4 regions of the Pseudomonas sp. KH_046_1 genome follow, and region 3 is predicted to be linked to each of the others. Evidence: predicted binding sites of a transcription regulator. Region 3 holds the regulator's gene; each other region holds the start of a gene.
What was found. Region 3 encodes FliA, which starts transcription of late flagellar genes. Its sites were predicted from a motif close to CTAAAGTTTNNNNNNNNNNNGCCGNTAA; they were not measured.
Positions count from the first base shown of each region.

Region 1: the regulator FliA is predicted to act here: its motif matches at 2,878-2,905, upstream of flgM (flagellar biosynthesis anti-sigma factor FlgM).
Region 2: the regulator FliA is predicted to act here: its motif matches at 2,247-2,274, upstream of AC3IT9_RS22630 (methyl-accepting chemotaxis protein).
Region 4: the regulator FliA is predicted to act here: its motif matches at 1,645-1,672, upstream of AC3IT9_RS09205 (methyl-accepting chemotaxis protein).

Region 1 is NZ_CM174481.1:4,872,980-4,877,327, reverse strand. It holds gene AC3IT9_RS22320 (MFS transporter) at 1-1,094, shown strand, start outside; gene AC3IT9_RS22315 (flagellar brake protein) at 1,161-1,907, opposite strand; gene AC3IT9_RS22310 (flagella synthesis protein FlgN) at 2,000-2,467, opposite strand; gene flgM (flagellar biosynthesis anti-sigma factor FlgM) at 2,516-2,842, opposite strand; gene flgA (flagellar basal body P-ring formation chaperone FlgA) at 3,009-3,767, opposite strand; gene AC3IT9_RS22295 (chemotaxis protein CheV) at 3,851-4,348, shown strand, end outside.
Region 2 is NZ_CM174481.1:4,947,245-4,951,592, forward strand. It holds gene AC3IT9_RS22625 (PepSY domain-containing protein) at 142-447, shown strand; gene AC3IT9_RS22630 (methyl-accepting chemotaxis protein) at 508-2,133, opposite strand; gene AC3IT9_RS22635 (transporter) at 2,406-3,428, shown strand; gene AC3IT9_RS22640 (hypothetical protein) at 3,681-4,348, shown strand, end outside.
Region 3 is NZ_CM174481.1:1,709,080-1,713,427, reverse strand. It holds gene AC3IT9_RS07760 (chemotaxis protein CheA) at 1-1,028, opposite strand, end outside; gene AC3IT9_RS07755 (protein phosphatase CheZ) at 1,084-1,872, opposite strand; gene AC3IT9_RS07750 (chemotaxis response regulator CheY) at 1,894-2,265, opposite strand; gene fliA (RNA polymerase sigma factor FliA) at 2,434-3,174, opposite strand; gene fleN (flagellar synthesis regulator FleN) at 3,171-4,001, opposite strand; gene flhF (flagellar biosynthesis GTPase FlhF) at 4,118-4,348, opposite strand, start outside.
Region 4 is NZ_CM174481.1:2,008,300-2,012,647, reverse strand. It holds gene acnA (aconitate hydratase AcnA) at 1-616, shown strand, start outside; gene AC3IT9_RS09210 (CPBP family intramembrane glutamic endopeptidase) at 808-1,599, shown strand; gene AC3IT9_RS09205 (methyl-accepting chemotaxis protein) at 1,705-3,270, shown strand; gene AC3IT9_RS09200 (alpha/beta family hydrolase) at 3,456-4,133, opposite strand; gene ccoN (cytochrome-c oxidase, cbb3-type subunit I) at 4,229-4,348, shown strand, end outside.

The sequences.
Region 1 (4,348 bases), 3.2 Mb from region 3:
GGTTGCCGGCCTGGCTGTTCCTGCGGGTGATCGTCGGCCTCGGCATGATGTGCCAGTACATGGTGATCGAGAGCTGGCTCAATGAACAGGCCGATGCCAATCAGCGCGGGTTGGTATTCAGCGGTTACATGATCGCCTCTTACCTGGGCCTGGTGATGGGGCAACTGATTCTGGTCATGCATCCGGCGCTGGGGCTGGAATTGCTGATGCTGGTCGCCCTGTGTTTCGCCCTGTGCCTGGTGCCGGTGGCGCTGACCCGACGGATTCACCCGGCACCCTTGCATCCGGCACCGATGGAGCCACGGTTCTTTATCAAGCGCGTGCCACAGTCATTGAGCACGGTGCTCGGGGCAGGCCTGATCGTCGGTTCGTTCTACGGTCTGGCACCGCTGTATGCCTCGCAGCAAGGGTTGTCCACGGAGCAGGTCGGTCTGTTCATGGGTAGCTGCATTTTTGCCGGGCTGCTGGTGCAGTGGCCATTGGGCTGGTTGTCCGATCGCTACGACCGGGCCGTGTTGATCCGCAGTTTCGCCTTCAGCCTGGCACTGGCTGCACTGCCGCTGGCGATCATGCCGCAGGTGCCGTTGGAGATTCTGTTTATCGCCGGTTTTGTCTGTTCGCTGGTGCAGTTCTGCCTGTATCCATTGGCAGTGGCGTTCTCCAACGACCATGTCGAAGGCGATCGCCGGGTGTCCCTGACGGCGATGTTGCTGGTGACCTATGGTGTTGGCGCGAGTATCGGGCCGCTGGTGGCAGGCGTGCTGATGAAGTTGTTCGGCAGCCAGATGCTCTATGCCTTCTTCAGTTTCTTCGCGTTGGTGCTGGTGTGGCGGATTCGCCCGAAAGCGGTGACCAACCTGCATCAGGTCGACGACGCACCGCTGCATCACGTGGCCATGCCGGACAATATGACGAGTTCGCCACTGGTGGCCTGCCTCGACCCGCGTGTTGATGAGCAGGTGGTGCAGGATCAGATGTGCAACCCGGTGAATCCGGAACCGCCAGCCGAACCTGAATCCGAATCAGAAACCGATCAACCGCCAGAAGACCCTGATTCGGGGCGCGAGCAAAGCTTTACCGAGGCCAGGCCTTAAAACCGGGGGACAAAAAAACGGGCAGTCACCGCAAGGGACTGCCCGTTTTTTTGTTGAAGCGCTCTATCAGAGATCGTCTTTGTCGAAACGACGTGCTTCACGTTGCAACTGATAGACGAAGCGTTCGACCTGACGCTGCACCAGCCCGCTCATGTTATGGAAGCGAACGCCGGCGAAGGTGGTGGAAATCCTTTCTTCGAAGTGCAGATAACGCAACTCGACCGGCGCGGTCATCTTGCCAAAGGGCAGTTCGGCGTTGAAGCGGTCGTAAACCTGACCCAGTTGCAGGCTGCCAGTGATGTCGCCGTCGAAGCGCAGTTTGCAGCCGGTAGCGGAAATATCCAGCAGCTTGCCGCTGATGGGGGCCTTGAGCTTTTCGCCGTCGAGGTTGACGTTGACCAGTTGTGCCAGTTTCAGCGCGGCGCGGAACGCATTACGGCGCTGGTGGTACACCACTTCGTCGGGCAGGGCGCCGCGATAGCAGCGGCTGCCAGCGGATTCGTCGATGTTCAACCGGCCGTTGCTTTCCCAGGCAATGCGTACGCCTTCGTGGAAGCCTTCGACCCTGAACGGCTCGCCCGCCAGCAGGTAGCGCTCGCCATCACGGGGAATCATTTCGTCCAGGGCAATCATGTTGCTGTCACGGTCCAGGTCCACCAGATAGCTCTGGAAGCGCTGGCTGCGCTCGTGGAACGTGATGATCAGCGGGTCATGGCTTTCGAGCAGCTGGCGCAGGTTGCTGGAGATTTCCAAGGGCGTGGAGAGCACCTTGGGTGGCTGCGGAGCATCATCCACGGATAAGGCATTGGACACGGTTAATCAATCTCCAGACAAAATTTGACTACGGCAGTATGGCAGTTTGCCAGTATGTTGCGCGTCTTGATAGAGCGGGGGCATTGACCGGCTCATGCCTGGCTGAGCGGGCGCGGCTTGGCAAGCTTGGAGAATGTTCCGCTGGCATCGTAAAGCGCCGGGGTTTCACCGCCGGTGAGGATTTTCAGCTGGGTGGCCGTAGCGGCCTGCTGAGTGAGGATCGACTGGCCGTTGTTGGCGTTGATGGCCTGGCACTGAGCCAGGAGATCGGTCAGCACGTCACTTTGCGCCAGCAACTGCTCGCCAATGCTCGACTGGCCGGCCAATTGCTCCAGACCGCCGCGGTTGGTCGGCAGGTTGAGGCTGGCGAGAATTTCACTGCGCTTGCGGCCATGCTGTTCGAGCAAAACGACCAATGCCTGTTTCTGCGCCAGGATGTTCTCGAGCAATGGCATGTCGCGGCCATGCAATGCGAGGGATTCGGTCTGCAGTAATTCCAGCAGGTGTTGCGCCGGGGCAAAGTCGTCGGTGATCAGTTGCAGTAGATTATTGTCGTGCATGGCTGGCCTTGGGTTTTAAGCGTCCAAAAGCCTGGCGCCGGCGGTGGCCTAGCGCTGGGCTTCGAAGTTGAGCAGTTTGCTGGCTACACGGTTGCTGTCGACTTTATAGCTGCCATCGGCAATCGCTGCTTTCAACTCGGCCACGCGGGCGTTGTCGACGGCAGGCTGATCGCGCAGCTTGTCAGTGACCTTCTGCAACTGTTGAGCCTCATTGCTGAGATGTACCGATTCCCCGCTTTTGACGGTACCGGCCTGTTCGGCCGCGGACTCCAGCGGCGCGGATTTGCCGGCCTCGGCGCTTTCCTTGCTGACGCTGGTACGTGTACTGCCCGTAAGGGACGAGGAGCTGTTCAATCGGCTGAAATCGATGACCATGATAAAAACCTCTGGGAATTTGGACGCTTGCCATGGTTTCGGCCATTCCCTGGAAAACTTTAGGCCCATTTATCAATGAACCTTGCGCGCGCCAGCGCTTGCCGTGCCTGGAACACAGTCTAGGGAACAGCCGCGGCAAGCGCCACATTCTGATGAACAGAGCGCCTTACATGGACACTTCCACCTGACCCGGCGCCATGACCTGCGCCTTGATGACTCGCTGGGAGTTGAGGTTTTTCACCCGGATCTGTTCGCTCAGGCTGCCGTTTGACAGCGCTTCGCCCGGCATGCGCACGCTGAGCGTACCGCTGCGGGCGGTAATTACCACCTGATCACCCTTGCGGATGACCTCGGCCTGTTCGATATGCACCAGGGTAATCACCTGGTCGGCGACCATTGGTCGGGTCAGTCGCTGCCCGATCGCCTGATCGAGAGAGGTCAGGTAGCCCTGGCTGGTGAGGCTGATATCGCGCTCGCGCAGGACCACATCCCCAGGCTCGACAATGGCGGCGCGGCGCAGTGGCCGGGCGCTGGTCACGACATCGCGAAACAGGCGGATTTGAGCGGGCACGAAGACTGTCCAGGGGGAAACGCCCTCGCAGCGAACCTTGACCGTAACCCGTCCCAACGGCTTGGGACTCTCAAGCGTTGCTGTCAATTCCCTGTCGCACATGGGCATGTGCATGCGCGGATCGAGCGGGTTGACCTGGATCTCGTAGCGACCTTCCGTTTGGCTGGTAGCCAGATAGTCTTCTACGGTGAATTCAAGAAAGCCCTGAGTGACGCCGATAAGCATGTCAGGCAAGGTAACCGCGTCAGCAAGGGCAGGGCTGCCAGCGTTGAACAGGCAAACAGCCGCCAGCACGCCGAGCAATTTTCGGCAGGGTGTGGTCAGGCGTCGGAAAAATGTCGGTTCTGTGTTCATAACGATTAAAAAAGCAAGCGCCGTGCCGTTTAGTGATGAAGGCGCGTCGCAACAACACTTGGCGTTGGTGTAGGAGTCTGGGCATGGCTGGTGTAATGGATTCGGTAAACCAGCGCACGCAACTGGTGGGGCAGAATCGCCTTGAGCTGTTGTTGTTCCGTCTCGACGGCCAGCAGCTGTACGGGATCAACGTGTTCAAGGTTCGGGAGGTGCTGCAATGCCCCAAACTGACGCTGATGCCCAAGTCCAGTCCTGTCGTGTGCGGCGTGGCGAACATCCGGGGGGCGACCATCCCGATCCTTGATCTGGCGATGGCGACCGGCTCCGGTGCGTTGAAGGACAAGCACAACCCTTTCGTGATCATCACGGAGTACAACACCAAGACCCAGGGTTTCCTGGTCCGCTCGGTGGAGCGCATCGTCAACATGAACTGGGAGGAGATCCATCCGCCGCCCAAGGGCACCGGGCGCGATCACTACCTGACGGCGGTGACGCGGGTCGATAACCAGCTGGTCGAAATCATCGACGTCGAGAAGGTGCTGGCGGAAGTTGCGCCGACACCGGAAGCGATTTCCGTGGGC
Region 2 (4,348 bases), 3.1 Mb from region 3:
CATGACACCGAGGTGCCTGCATCGCGAGCAGGCTCGCTCCTACAGGGATTGATGCAGGACATGTCGAGGGATTTAAGGGTGGATTAAGTTACACAGGCTAACCTGATCTCACTTGAACGGATCACCCAAGGAAAGAAGCCCATGAAGACCCTGACTGCTTTGTTGACCGCTGCAACCCTGACCCTCAGCGCCGGCCTGGCCCAGGCCGATGTGCGGGTCGATCAGATCCCGCAACTGGTCAAGGACGGCAAGATCAAGCCACTGGAAGACCTGAACAAGATCGCCCTGGATCTGCACCCGGGTGCAACGATTACCAAGACCGAGCTGGACAACCACTTCAACGGTTACGAGTACGAAGTCGAACTGCGTGACGCCAAGAACGTCGAGTGGGATGTGGACATCGATGCCTCCAACGGCAAGGTCCTGGAAAACAAACAGGACACGTAATCGCGAAACAGACAAAAGCCGCACGATGGGAACATCGTGCGGCTTTTGCGTTTTCGGGATTCAAGCGCTCAGGCGCGCCGTCACCTCGTTTAACCGCCCCGACAAACCGTGCAGGTTGGTGCTGGCCGCTTCAGTGCGCTGCACGTTGTCCAGGTTGGTGCTGGCGATGCTGGTGATCTCGGTGAGGTTGCGCGAGATGTCTTCGGCCACCGAGGTCTGCTCTTCGGCGGCAGTGGCGATCTGGCGGTTCATGTCGCGGATGGCTTCCACGGCCAGGGTGATGCGTTCGAGCATGGCGCCGGCCTCCGTCACTTGCTGCACGCTTTGTTCGCTGCGTGACTGACCGCTTTCAATCGCCTGGGCCGCTTCGATTGCACCGGTCTGCACGGTCTGGATGATCTGGTTGATCTCGATGATCGACGCCGCCGTGCGCTGGGCCAGGCTGCGCACTTCATCGGCCACCACCGCAAATCCGCGTCCGGCCTCACCGGCGCGGGCCGCCTCGATGGCCGCGTTGAGCGCCAGCAGGTTGGTCTGTTCGGCGATGCCGCGAATCACTTCCAGGACCTTGCCAATGCGCCCGCTGTCGGTTTCCAGTTGGCGGATGACCGTGGCGGTGTTGGCAATTTCACCGCGCATCTGGGTGATCGTATGGATGGTGCCCTGCATGACTTTTTCGCCCTGCTGGGCGGACTGGTCGGCATCGTCGGCGGCCCGCGCCGCTTCGGCGGCATGACGGGCGACTTCCTGTGCCGTAGCGGACATTTCGTTCATCGCCGTGGCCACCTGATCGGTGCGGTTGAACTGCTCGTTGGTACCGCCGGCCATCACGGTGGCGATCGAATTCAACTCACCGCTGGCGCTGTCCAGGTCCGACGCACTGCACTGCAAACGGCTGAAGGTTTCAGCGAGGAAATCGCGCAGGGTGTTGGCGGCCATCGCCAGTTTGCCCAACTCGTCCTGACGGGTGCTGGCCACGCGCTCGGCAATACGCCCCTGGCTGAGTTGCGCCACGTATTCGATCAATTTGCGGATCGGTTCGACCAGGTTGCGGTTGACCAGCCACAGGCTCAGCAGGCCGATCAGCAACCCCGAAACCAACATCACAATGATCCCCAGCATCACCGTGCGATCGGCAGCGGCGCTGATCAGTGTCGATTGCTCGGCGCCCTGCTTGCGCAACTCGCTGACCAGTTCACTCATCTGATCGCTGGCGGCGCGGTCCACACCCTTGACCGCCGCGTCGCCCGCCGCAGGATCACCACCGGCGGCCACGAACGCGTCCCGGCCCTTCTGATAGGCCGCGCCCAACTGGCGATGTTCGTCACGCAAGCGCTCGATGCGGCTCTTGAGTTGCGGTTCGATACCCTTCTGCGCGGCCAGTTCGCCGAGGATGTTTTGCACATCACGCTGACGGTCTTCGAACTGCCCCCAGTACTTGCTCAGGTCCGCCGGTTGCTTGCCGCGCAACAGGACGTTTTTCCACTCCTGCACCTGCACCTTGAATTGCAGGTTGGCTTCATCGATCAATTGCGAGGTATGCAGTGGGCCTTCGATCAGATTGGCGTAGTTCTGCACGCCGCTGGAAAGGAAGTGAAAGCACGCCAGGGCGATCAACAGCATCGCCAGCAGGCTGCCGCTCAGCAGGGCGAGAATTTGTGCTCTCAGGGACTTTTGCAAAAGCATCAGATGGTACTCATGACAGGAATGAGGCACGCCCCGTTAAGGCGTGAAAAGTGTCCGGACTTCCCTGTCTGCGCTCCCGGCCTAGGCCTGCGGCGCGCAACTCAACCCAAGCGTGATCGGCTAGCCAGAGCGATTCTTGAGAATATCCCGACCGCCGGTAGAGCAATCGTTTGCGTTATTTTCCCGTCACCAAAACGTCATCCCCGCTTGCGATGATGCCGCTCAAGTGAACCTGCGAAACCTGCGACAGGCGTCTCCCCTTGCGAGCCCTCATGAACCACAGCATCGATCACAGTCATCGCGACACGGATCTGTTCGGCCTGCTTTACGGTTTCAGCTTTCGCCCCGGTGAGGCCGGTCGGGAAATCAATTCCGCCGAGGCCTTGCAGTACCTGCAACAACCGGAAAGCGACGAGCAATTTCTCTGGCTGCACTTGAACCTCGCCCACGCCGCGTGCGAACGCTGGATGAAAAGTCATCTGGAGTTACCCGAGGAATTTTTCGAGGCGCTGCACGAAGGCTCGCGCTCGACGCGCATCGAACATGTCGACTCCGCGTTGCTGGCAGTGGTCAACGATGTAGTGTTCAACCTCAGCAACATGGTCTCGTCGGATGTCTCGACCCTGTGGGTGTGCGCCCGCAGCCAATTGATCATCAGCGCACGCCTGCAACCGCTGCACTCGGTGGACAAATTACGCTCGTCGGTGAAGGCCCGGGAGTGCTTTCGCTCCCCTCTGGAGCTGCTTGTGCATCTGCTGCGCGACCAGGGTGAAGTGCTGACCCAGATCGTGCGCAAGACCAGCCAGAGCGTGGACCAGATCGAAGACGAATTGCTGTCCTCACGGCTGTCGACCAACCGCGCTGAACTGGGCGCCAATCGCCGGGTGCTGGTGCGCTTGCAACGGCTGCTGGCGCTGGAGCCAGGCTCATTGTTGCGCCTGCTCAACCGGCCGCCGCAATGGCTGCAAAAAGAAGACGTGAAAGAACTGCGCAAATCCACCGAGGAATTCGCGCTGATCATCAACGACCTCACGGCGCTGGGTGAGCGGATCAAGCTGTTGCAGGAAGAGATCGCCGCCAACATCAACGAACAGACCAACCGCACGCTGTTCACCCTGACGGTGGTGACGGTGCTGGCGCTGCCGATCAACATCATCGCCGGTTTCTTCGGCATGAACGTCGGCGGCATTCCGCTGGCCGGTGATCCGGAGGGTTTCTGGGTGCTGGTGGCGCTGGTCGCGACCTTTACCGTGATTGCCGGGCGCTGGGCGTTTCGTAAGCAGCAGGATTATTGACCGCAGCTGGAATCTTGTGGGAGCGGGCTTGCTCGCTCCCACAGGAGTGCAAATCCCAGGGTCGCAGCCTGGGTTCGAAGCACATCATCCCGGCGGGTTTTCCCGTCGGGATTTTTTTCGTCCAGCGGCACGGCATTTGCTCGCATGCTCAAAGGCTTGCGCTTTATTGACGCACCACACGTCCGCCAGCCCTTCAGTTTGTCAGCCTGTTGCCGACTCTTATGAGAGCCAAAGTATTCCTGGGTGAGAACCGTGAACTTATTCATCAATCAGTTGCACAAGCACGCTGATTTCAGAAGTGCGATCTACGCTGGCGACATCTTCCTCAACACCGAACTGAAAGCGGCAAAGGAACTCTGTGCCTTTGCCCAGGAAAGCATCACCGCCGCCTTCGATGGCGAGACCAATCACCAGGCGCTGCACACGCTGATGCCGGTGGAAGAGTTCGTGGTGCTGGTGACCCGCCTCAAGGGCCAGTTCACCAACAGCCTGCGTGCCAAGGAGCTGATCCGCAGCTTCACCGACGAAATCGGTGCCGCTCCCGAGGAGTTCATTTTCGACGTACCGCGCATCCGTGTCGTGCCCAACTACGACTACCTGCACGCCGGCGTCAGTTATGCCTACAAGCCCCATCGCGATACCTGGTATGGCGGTGTCGATTGCCAGATCAATACCTGGATGCCGGTCTACACGATCCAGCCTGAGCAGACCATGATGATCAACCCGGCCTACTTCGACGTCCCGGTGAAAAACACCTCGGCGCAGTGGAGCCTGTCCGACTGGATCGGCGTGCAACGCCAGCGCGCCAAGGACAACGTCAAGGAAGAGGCGCGCCAGCACCCGGTACCCACCGAAGCGATCAACAGCGCCTCTGAACTGCGCATTGCCGGCAACACCGCCGAGATGCTGGTGTTCTCGGG
Region 3 (4,348 bases):
GCTGCAGCCGGCGTTTCGGCTTTTGGTTCGGGTGCCTTGGCCACCGGTTTCGGCGCCGCAGCCTTCGCGGCCGGCACGGCAACGGACGTGTTCGATCCGCTGGCAACCGTCGCGGTGCCGACTTCGCTGAACTTGCCTTTGCCGTGCAACTCATCGAGCAGCGATTCAAATTCGTGATCGGTGATCAGATCGCTGCCGACCGCTGCGGCGGCTGGCGCGGCAGGTGCTGGCACGCAAGCAATGGCCGACTCCAGTGCCTCGACAGCAAAGTTACCCTTGCCGTGCAGTTGGTCGAGCAGTGCTTCGAATTCGTCGTCAGTAATATCGGAACTGTCGCCTGCCGCTTTCGGCGCTTCTGGCGCAGCTGATGCCGGGACCACTGCGTCAACGGCGAACTGGCCTTTACCATGCAGTTGATCGAGCAACGACTCGAACTCGGCATCAGTGATTTCATCGCTGGCAGCGGCATTGCTGACAGGCGCTGGAGCAGCCGCCGGCGCCTCGGCCTGCGCCTTGACGGCGTTCAGCGAGTCCAGCAGTTGTTCGAATTCGGTGTCGGTGATGTCGTCGGAACCGGTTTCGGCCACCGGTTCTTCAATCACTTCGGCGACGGGCGCAGGCGTCACTTCGTCAGCCGATTGCGGCTCGGCCAGACGGGCCAGCGCCGCAAGCAGTTCTGGTGTCGCAGCGGTGATCGGGCTGCGCTCGCGGACTTCGCTGAACATGCTGTTCACCGCGTCCAGAGCTTCGAGAACCACGTCCATCAGTTCCGAGTCGACGCGACGTTCACCCTTGCGCAGGATGTCGAACACGTTCTCGGCGATGTGGCAGCACTCCACCAGCTCGTTGAGCTGGAGGAAGCCGGCGCCCCCTTTTACAGTGTGAAAACCGCGAAAAATTGCATTGAGCAGATCCGCATCATCCGGACGACTTTCCAGCTCGACCAGTTGCTCGGACAGTTGCTCTAGAATCTCGCCGGCCTCAACCAGGAAATCCTGAAGGATCTCTTCATCGGCGCCGAAGCTCATTAAGGGGGGTGCTCCTACAGGTCTAAAAACCCAAAAAACCTAAAATTCTAAAACTCTAAAATCCCAGGCTGGATAACAAATCGTCCACATCGTCCTGACCGGACACAACGTCTTCTCTTTTATCGGCATGAATCTGCGGACCTTCACCCTGAGAGAGATGTTTTTGTGGATCTTTTTCTGCAAGCATCGCTTCGCGGTCATGCTCGATGCCCGCAAAGCGGTCCACCTGACTGGCCATCAGCACGAGCTTGAGCAGGTTGCTTTCAACTTCGGTGACCAACTGGGTCACACGCTTGATCACCTGGCCTGTGAGGTCCTGGTAATCCTGGGCGAGCAGGATGTCGTTGAGGTTGCCCGACACCGCGCGATTGTCCGTGCCGCTGCGCACCAGGAATCCGTCGACCCGCCGGGCCAGTTCGCGGAACTCTTCAGCGCCGACCTCACGACGCATGAACCGTCCCCAGTCCGCGCTCAAGACCTTGGCTTCATCCGCCAGGCCATTGACCAGCGGCGTGGCACTTTCCACCAGATCCATGGTGCGGTTGGCCGCTGCCTCGGTCAGCTTCACGACATAGCCCAGACGCTCGGTGGCGTCGGTGATCTGCGACACTTCTTCGGCTTGCGGCATGTGCGGGTCAATCTGGAAATTGACGATCGCGCTATGCAGTTCGCGAGTGAGCTTGCCCACTTCCTGATACAGGCCGCGGTCACGGGTCTGGTTGAGCTCATGGATCAATTGCACCGCGTCGCCGAACTTGCCTTTTTCAAGGCTGGCGACCAATTCGACGGCGTGTTTTTTCAGGGTCGACTCAAAGTCGCCCAATGAAGTTTCGTTATTGCCCATAGCTCCCCCGTGGCGCACTCATCAACCGATGCGTTCGAAAATCTTCTCGATTTTTTCTTTCAACGCCTGGGCCGTGAAGGGTTTGACCACATAGCCGTTAACACCGGCCTGGGCCGCTTCGATGATCTGCTCGCGCTTGGCTTCAGCGGTCACCATCAGCACCGGCAAGTGCTTGAGCTTTTCATCGGCACGCACGTGGCGCAGCAGATCGATACCGGTCATGCCAGGCATGTTCCAGTCCGTTACCAGAAAGTCGATGCTTCCGCTGTTGAGCACCGGAATGGCGGTTGTGCCATCGTCGGCCTCGACGGTGTTGGTGAACCCAAGGTCACGCAGCAGGTTCTTGATGATCCGCCGCATCGTTGAGAAGTCATCAACGATGAGGATTTTCATGTTCTTGTCCAATTCGACCTCCAAGCAGTCTTAAACGCGCCCAGCACCTGGACGCGCCATTTCAATCAATCCGGCAAAGCACTCGATGACTGTCTGGAGCACAACAGATCGCGACCGGCGCAGTTCAACACCACACCGGCCTCGTTCGCAGTGTCCCCCACACTGCCTTCAGCGCGCTCGCCACTCCCCCAAACGCCCCCGCAAACGGGCCGCGCACTGGCTGTGTAACTGGCTGACCCGAGATTCGCTGACCCCCAGGACCTCACCGATTTCCTTGAGGTTCAACTCTTCGTCGTAGTACAGCGCCAACACCAGTCGCTCACGCTCCGGCAAATTGGCAATCGCATCCGCCAGCGCAGCCTGGAAGCGTTCATCTTCCAGGTCGCGTGACGGTTCGATATGAGCACTCGCGCCATCCTCGTGCAGCCCTTCGTGTTCGCCGTCCTGCAACAGATCGTCGAAACTGAACAGCCGGCTGCCCAGGGTGTCGTTCAAAATCCCGTAGTAATCGTCGAGACTCAATTGGAGTTCGGCCGCAACTTCGTGATCTTTAGCGTCACGGCCGGTTTTCGCTTCAATCGAGCGAATGGCGTCGCTGACCATGCGTGTATTGCGGTGAACCGAACGTGGCGCCCAGTCCCCCTTGCGCACTTCATCGAGCATGGCGCCGCGGATTCGAATGCCCGCGTACGTCTCGAAACTGGCGCCTTTGCTGGCGTCATATTTGGTCGACACTTCAAGCAGGCCGATCATCCCGGCCTGGATCAGGTCTTCGACCTGGACACTGGCCGGCAGGCGCGCCAACAAGTGGTAGGCAATGCGTTTAACCAGCGGCGCGTAACGCTCGATCAGCTCGTACTGCGCATCACGCGCCGATTTTTTGTAGAGGTTGTAACCGCTTGCTGTCATAGAACCGGTCCTGCTGTCTGCTGCACGAGCCGCTCGACGAAAAACTCCAGGTGCCCGCGCGGGTTGGCAGGCAGCGGCCAGGTATCGACCTTCTGTGCGATGGCCTTGAATGCCAGCGAGCACTTGGAACGCGGGAACGCCTCGTAGACGGCGCGCTGCTTCTGCACGGCCTTGCGCACACTTTCGTCGTAGGGCACCGCGCCGACGTATTGCAGGGCGACGTCGAGGAAGCGATCCGTGACCTTGGTCAACTTGGCGAACAGGTTGCGCCCTTCCTGCGGGCTCTGGGCCATGTTGGCCAGGACCCGGAAGCGGTTCATGCCGTAGTCACGGTTAAGCAGTTTGATCAATGCGTAGGCGTCAGTGATCGAGGTCGGCTCGTCGCACACCACCAGCAGCACTTCCTGGGCTGCGCGAACGAAACTGACTACCGAGTCACCAATGCCCGCCGCGGTATCGATCACCAATACGTCGAGGTTGTCGCCGATATCGCTGAAGGCCTGGATCAGGCCGGCGTGTTGCGCGGGACTCAGATGCACCATGCTCTGAGTGCCGGATGCGGCCGGAACGATACGGATGCCACCGGGTCCCTGCAACAGTACATCGCGCAGTTCGCAGCGGCCTTCGATCACGTCGGCCAGGGTACGTTTGGGTGTCAGGCCCAGCAGAACGTCGACGTTCGCCAGTCCCAGGTCGGCGTCCAACAGCATGACGCGCCGGCCAAGCTCAGCCAGAGCCAGGGACAAGTTCACTGACACATTAGTTTTCCCGACGCCACCTTTGCCGCCGGTCACCGCGATCACCTGTACGGGATGCATGCTGCCCATGTTATTTCTTTACCTTGTCTTGCATAGACGGAGGCCACATTACTGGCTGCGCGTTCACAAACGGAACAATGCATGGCAGACCATCGATGTAGGTACAAAAACTGTTCATTTTTACCTCAGCCAACCTGCTTGGTCGGGCTGTGGTAGATGTCAGCGAACATGTCAGCCATGGCTTCTTCGCTGGGTTCTTCCTGCATTTGCACGCTCACGGCGCGACTGACCAACTGGTGACGACGCGGCAGATGCAAATCATCCGGGATCCGCGGGCCATCGGTCAGGTAGGCCACCGGCAACTCATGACTGATGGCAAGGCTCAACACCTCACCCAGACTAGCCGTTTCATCCAG
Region 4 (4,348 bases), 300 kb from region 3:
GCAATACCTGCGCGACAAAGGCGTGGAACCGAGGGATTTCAACTCCTACGGTTCGCGGCGCGGCAACCATGAAGTGATGATGCGCGGCACCTTCGCCAACATTCGCATACGCAACGAAATGCTCGGCGGCGAAGAAGGCGGCAACACCCGCTACCTTCCCACCGGGGAAAAAATGTCGATCTACGACGCCGCCATGCGCTATCAGGCTTCAGGCACGCCGCTGGTGGTGTTCGCCGGCCAAGAATACGGCACCGGTTCGAGTCGCGACTGGGCGGCCAAAGGCACCAATCTGCTGGGGGTGAAAGCGGTCATCGCCGAAAGCTTCGAACGGATTCACCGCTCCAACCTGGTGGGCATGGGTGTGCTGCCGTTGCAGTTCAAGCTGGATCAGAACCGCAAGAGCCTGAACCTCAATGGCAGCGAAACCCTGGACATCTTCGGCTTGACCGGCGTCGAGCTGACGCCACGGATGAACCTGACACTGGCCATCACCCGCGAAGACGGCAGCAGCGAGAAGATCGAGGTGTTGTGCCGCATCGATACACTCAATGAGGTGGAGTACTTCAAGTCCGGAGGGATTCTGCATTACGTGTTGCGGCAGTTGATCGCTTCGTAACGGACGACCGACACAAACACCGCCTTCGGGCGGTGTTTGTGTTTGGGTCACGAAAATTTATGTGGGAGCGAGCTTGCTCGCGATATGGACATAACATTCAACATTGTTGCCGACAGTCAGTAAGCTATCGCGAGCAAGCTCGCTCCCACAGGGTTTGGGATGCATCGCAAATTCCGACTCAAGGACTTCAAATGATTGCCCTGCCATGGATGTCTCTGGCCCTGCTTTCCTTCGGCTACGGCCTGGCACTGACCTACGGCCATCTCGGCTGGCTCTCGGCAATCTCGGTGTTTTTGTTGCTGGTCGCGGGTGTCGCCGTCCGCCAACGCGAGATCCCTTTTGTCCGCTACCTCGGCCACGGCCTGTTCATCGTCCTGGCCCTGGCCCTGGCGACGCATTGGTTACCCGGCTTCTACAACGGTCGCGTTATCGATCCTCAGCGTTTCACCGACAACGCCGCGTCATTCGCCATGCACCTGAATCTGGACAAACCGCTGATCGGCTTCTGGCTGTTACTGGTGTGTCCGTGGATTGTCGGCCGCCGTTCACTTCGGCTATCGCTGTATGCCACCGCACTGGCACTGACCTTGAGCGCCCTGCTGGCGTTGGGCGGCGCACTGTTGCTCGGGGTCATCGCCTGGGCGCCAAAATGGCCGGATCAAGCCTGGTTGTGGTTGCTGAACAATCTGCTGCTGGTGACGCTGGTCGAGGAAGCGCTGTTCCGTGGCTACATCCAGGGCGGCCTGAGCCGGTACCTGAAAGACCGGCCCTACGGTGAACACCTCGCCCTGCTGCTGGCGTCATTGGTCTTCGGCCTGGCCCATATCGGCGCAGGATGGCAGTGGGTGTTGCTGGCGACGCTGGCCGGGGTCGGCTATGGCCTGGCCTACCGGTTCGGCGGGCTGGGCGCCGCCATCGCCAGCCACTTTGGCCTGAACCTGCTGCACTTCGGCCTGTTCACCTATCCGATGCTCGCCGGCTGATGCAAGGGCCACTTTGCGACGCATCACTGATAATCAAAAAATAATCTCAACAATCCGCCGGCCTTGCCGATACAGCACTTGAAAGCCTTGCGGATTAAAAAAGCCATGCGTAACAACCAGCCTATTACACAACGCGAGCGGACCTTCCCGGCTCAGCAACGGTTGATTTCCACCACCGATGCCAAGGGCATGATCACCTACTGTAACGACGCTTTCGTCGAGATCAGCGGGTTTCCCCGAGAGGAACTGATCCGTGCACCGCACAACCTGGTCCGTCACCCCGACGTCCCGGCCGCGGTGTTCGCACACATGTGGGACACGCTGAAACAAGGCTTGCCATGGATGGGCATTGTCAAGAATCGCTGCAAGACCGGTGATCATTACTGGGTGAACGCCTATGTGACACCGATCTTCGAAGGCAATCAGGTGATCGGTTACGAGTCGGTGCGGGTCAAGCCCAGCGCCGAACAGATCCGCCGCGCCGAAGCGCTCTACCAACGCATCAACCAGGGCAAGTCGGCCGTTCCCTCCTCGGATAAATGGTTGCCGATCCTGCAGGACTGGCTGCCGTTCATCCTGGTCAGCCAATTGAGCTTCATGATCGGTGCATCGCTGAACTCCCATTGGGGGTTTGCCCTGGCTGCCGGTCTTTCGGTGCCGCTGGGCCTGATGGGTCTCCAGTGGCAACAGCGTGGCCTCAAGCGTTTGCTGCGCCTGGCCGAGCAGACCACCTCCGATCCGTTGATCGCACAGATGTACACCGACAGTCGCGGCGCCCAGGCGCGTCTGGAAATGTCCATCCTCAGTCAGGAAGCACGCCTGAAAACCTGCCTGACGCGCCTGCAGGACACAGCCGAACACCTGACCGATCAGGCCAGACAGTCCGATGCCCTGGCGCACAACAGCTCCAGCGGCCTGGAACGTCAACGCGTCGAAACCGAGCAAGTGGCCACCGCTGTCAACCAGATGGCCGCTACCACCCAGGAAGTCGCCAGCCACGTGCAACGCACCGCCGATGCTACCCAGGAAGCCAATCGCCTGACCGGTCGTGGTCGTGACATCGCCGGGGAAACCCGCGAAGCCATCCAGCGTCTGTCGGTGGTGGTCGGTGAAACCGGTGTGACCGTGACCCAGCTGGCCAAGGACAGCAACGAAATCGGCGGCGTGGTCGACGTGATCAAAGGCATCGCCGACCAGACCAACCTGCTGGCCCTGAACGCCGCCATCGAAGCGGCCCGTGCCGGCGAGATGGGTCGTGGTTTTGCGGTGGTGGCCGACGAAGTCCGTCAGCTGGCGCAACGCACCAGCGAGTCCACCGGGCAGATTCATGCGCTGATCGCCAAGCTCCAGCAAACCGCCGGCACCGCCGTGCAAACCATGGAAGCCGGACATCGTCAGGCGGAAGAAGGCGTGGCGCGGGTACTGGAAGCGGACCAGGCACTGGTAGGGATCAGCGAAGCGGTGGCCAACATCACCGACATGACCACCCAGATCGCTGCTGCGACCGAAGAGCAAAGTGCCGTGGCCGAAGAAATCAGCCGCAACATCAGCAACATCTCGCAACTGGCGGACCAGACCGCGGAACAGGCACAGAACTCGGCGTTGCTGAGTGAAGAGCTGACCAGGACTGCCAACACGCAATATTCGTTGGTGGAGCGGTTTAACCGCTGAAAGAGGCTGGAATGACAAAAACCCGGACAGTGAGAACTTCCGGGTTTATTGAGTCTGTGAAAGTGATGTTGCCTGATAGTCCCTCATCGCGAGCAAGCTCGCTCCCACAGGGTTTTGAGCCACACCAAAAATCACTGTGGGAGCGAGCTTGCTCGCGATGGGGCCATCACAGCCTGCACAAAACATCACTGAAGAAATGAAACCACCTTCCCCGCCGCAGCCGCCAAATGCTGCTCATGGCTAAACCCCGAAGCCTTCAACGGTTTCAGATCATGATCCCCCTCCACCAGCCAGAACACCTCGATACCCGGCGATAGCGCATACCCCTCGACCGCCTCCCGGTTGCCCAACGCATCGCGCTCACCCTGCACGATCAAGGTCCGTGTCTTCAGCCCCGCCAAATGCTCAACCCGCGGTTTCTCCGGTTTACCCACCGCATAAAACGGATACCCCAGGCACACCAGCCCATCCGCCCCCAACTCATCGGCCAGCAAACTGGCCATGCGCCCGCCCATGGACTTGCCGCCGATGGCCAGCGGCCCAGTGACATGGCGTCGCACCTGGGCATACACCTCACGCCAGCATTCCAGCAGTTTCGGCGCCGGGTTCGGCGGGCGCTTGCCGCCATCGAGGCGCCGCTGCGCCATGTAGGGAAACTCGAAGCGCAACACGTTGACGCCTTGCGCGGCGAGGCGTGCAGCCATGTCGCTCATCCAGTCGCTGTCCATCGGTGCACCGGCGCCATGGGCGAGGATCAGCGTCGCCGCAGCCTTGCCAGTGGCGGCATTCCACAACCATCCATGATCCCGCACGCACTGCGCCCATTGATCCTCGTCAATACCGGCCTTGTGCCCTTTGTCCATGCTTGCCTCGCTTTTAGTCTGCCTATAACTCCGGCCGAAGGGTGCGCTGCCTTGCGCGAGTGCGCTCACTTCGGCTGAACCGTGGATGGGGAACCATGAACACTTCTATCAGTACCGCCTACAACTACAAGGTGGTCCGCCAATTCGCCATTATGACGGTGGTGTGGGGCATCGTCGGTATGGGGCTCGGGGTTTTTCTCGCTGCCCAGTTGGTC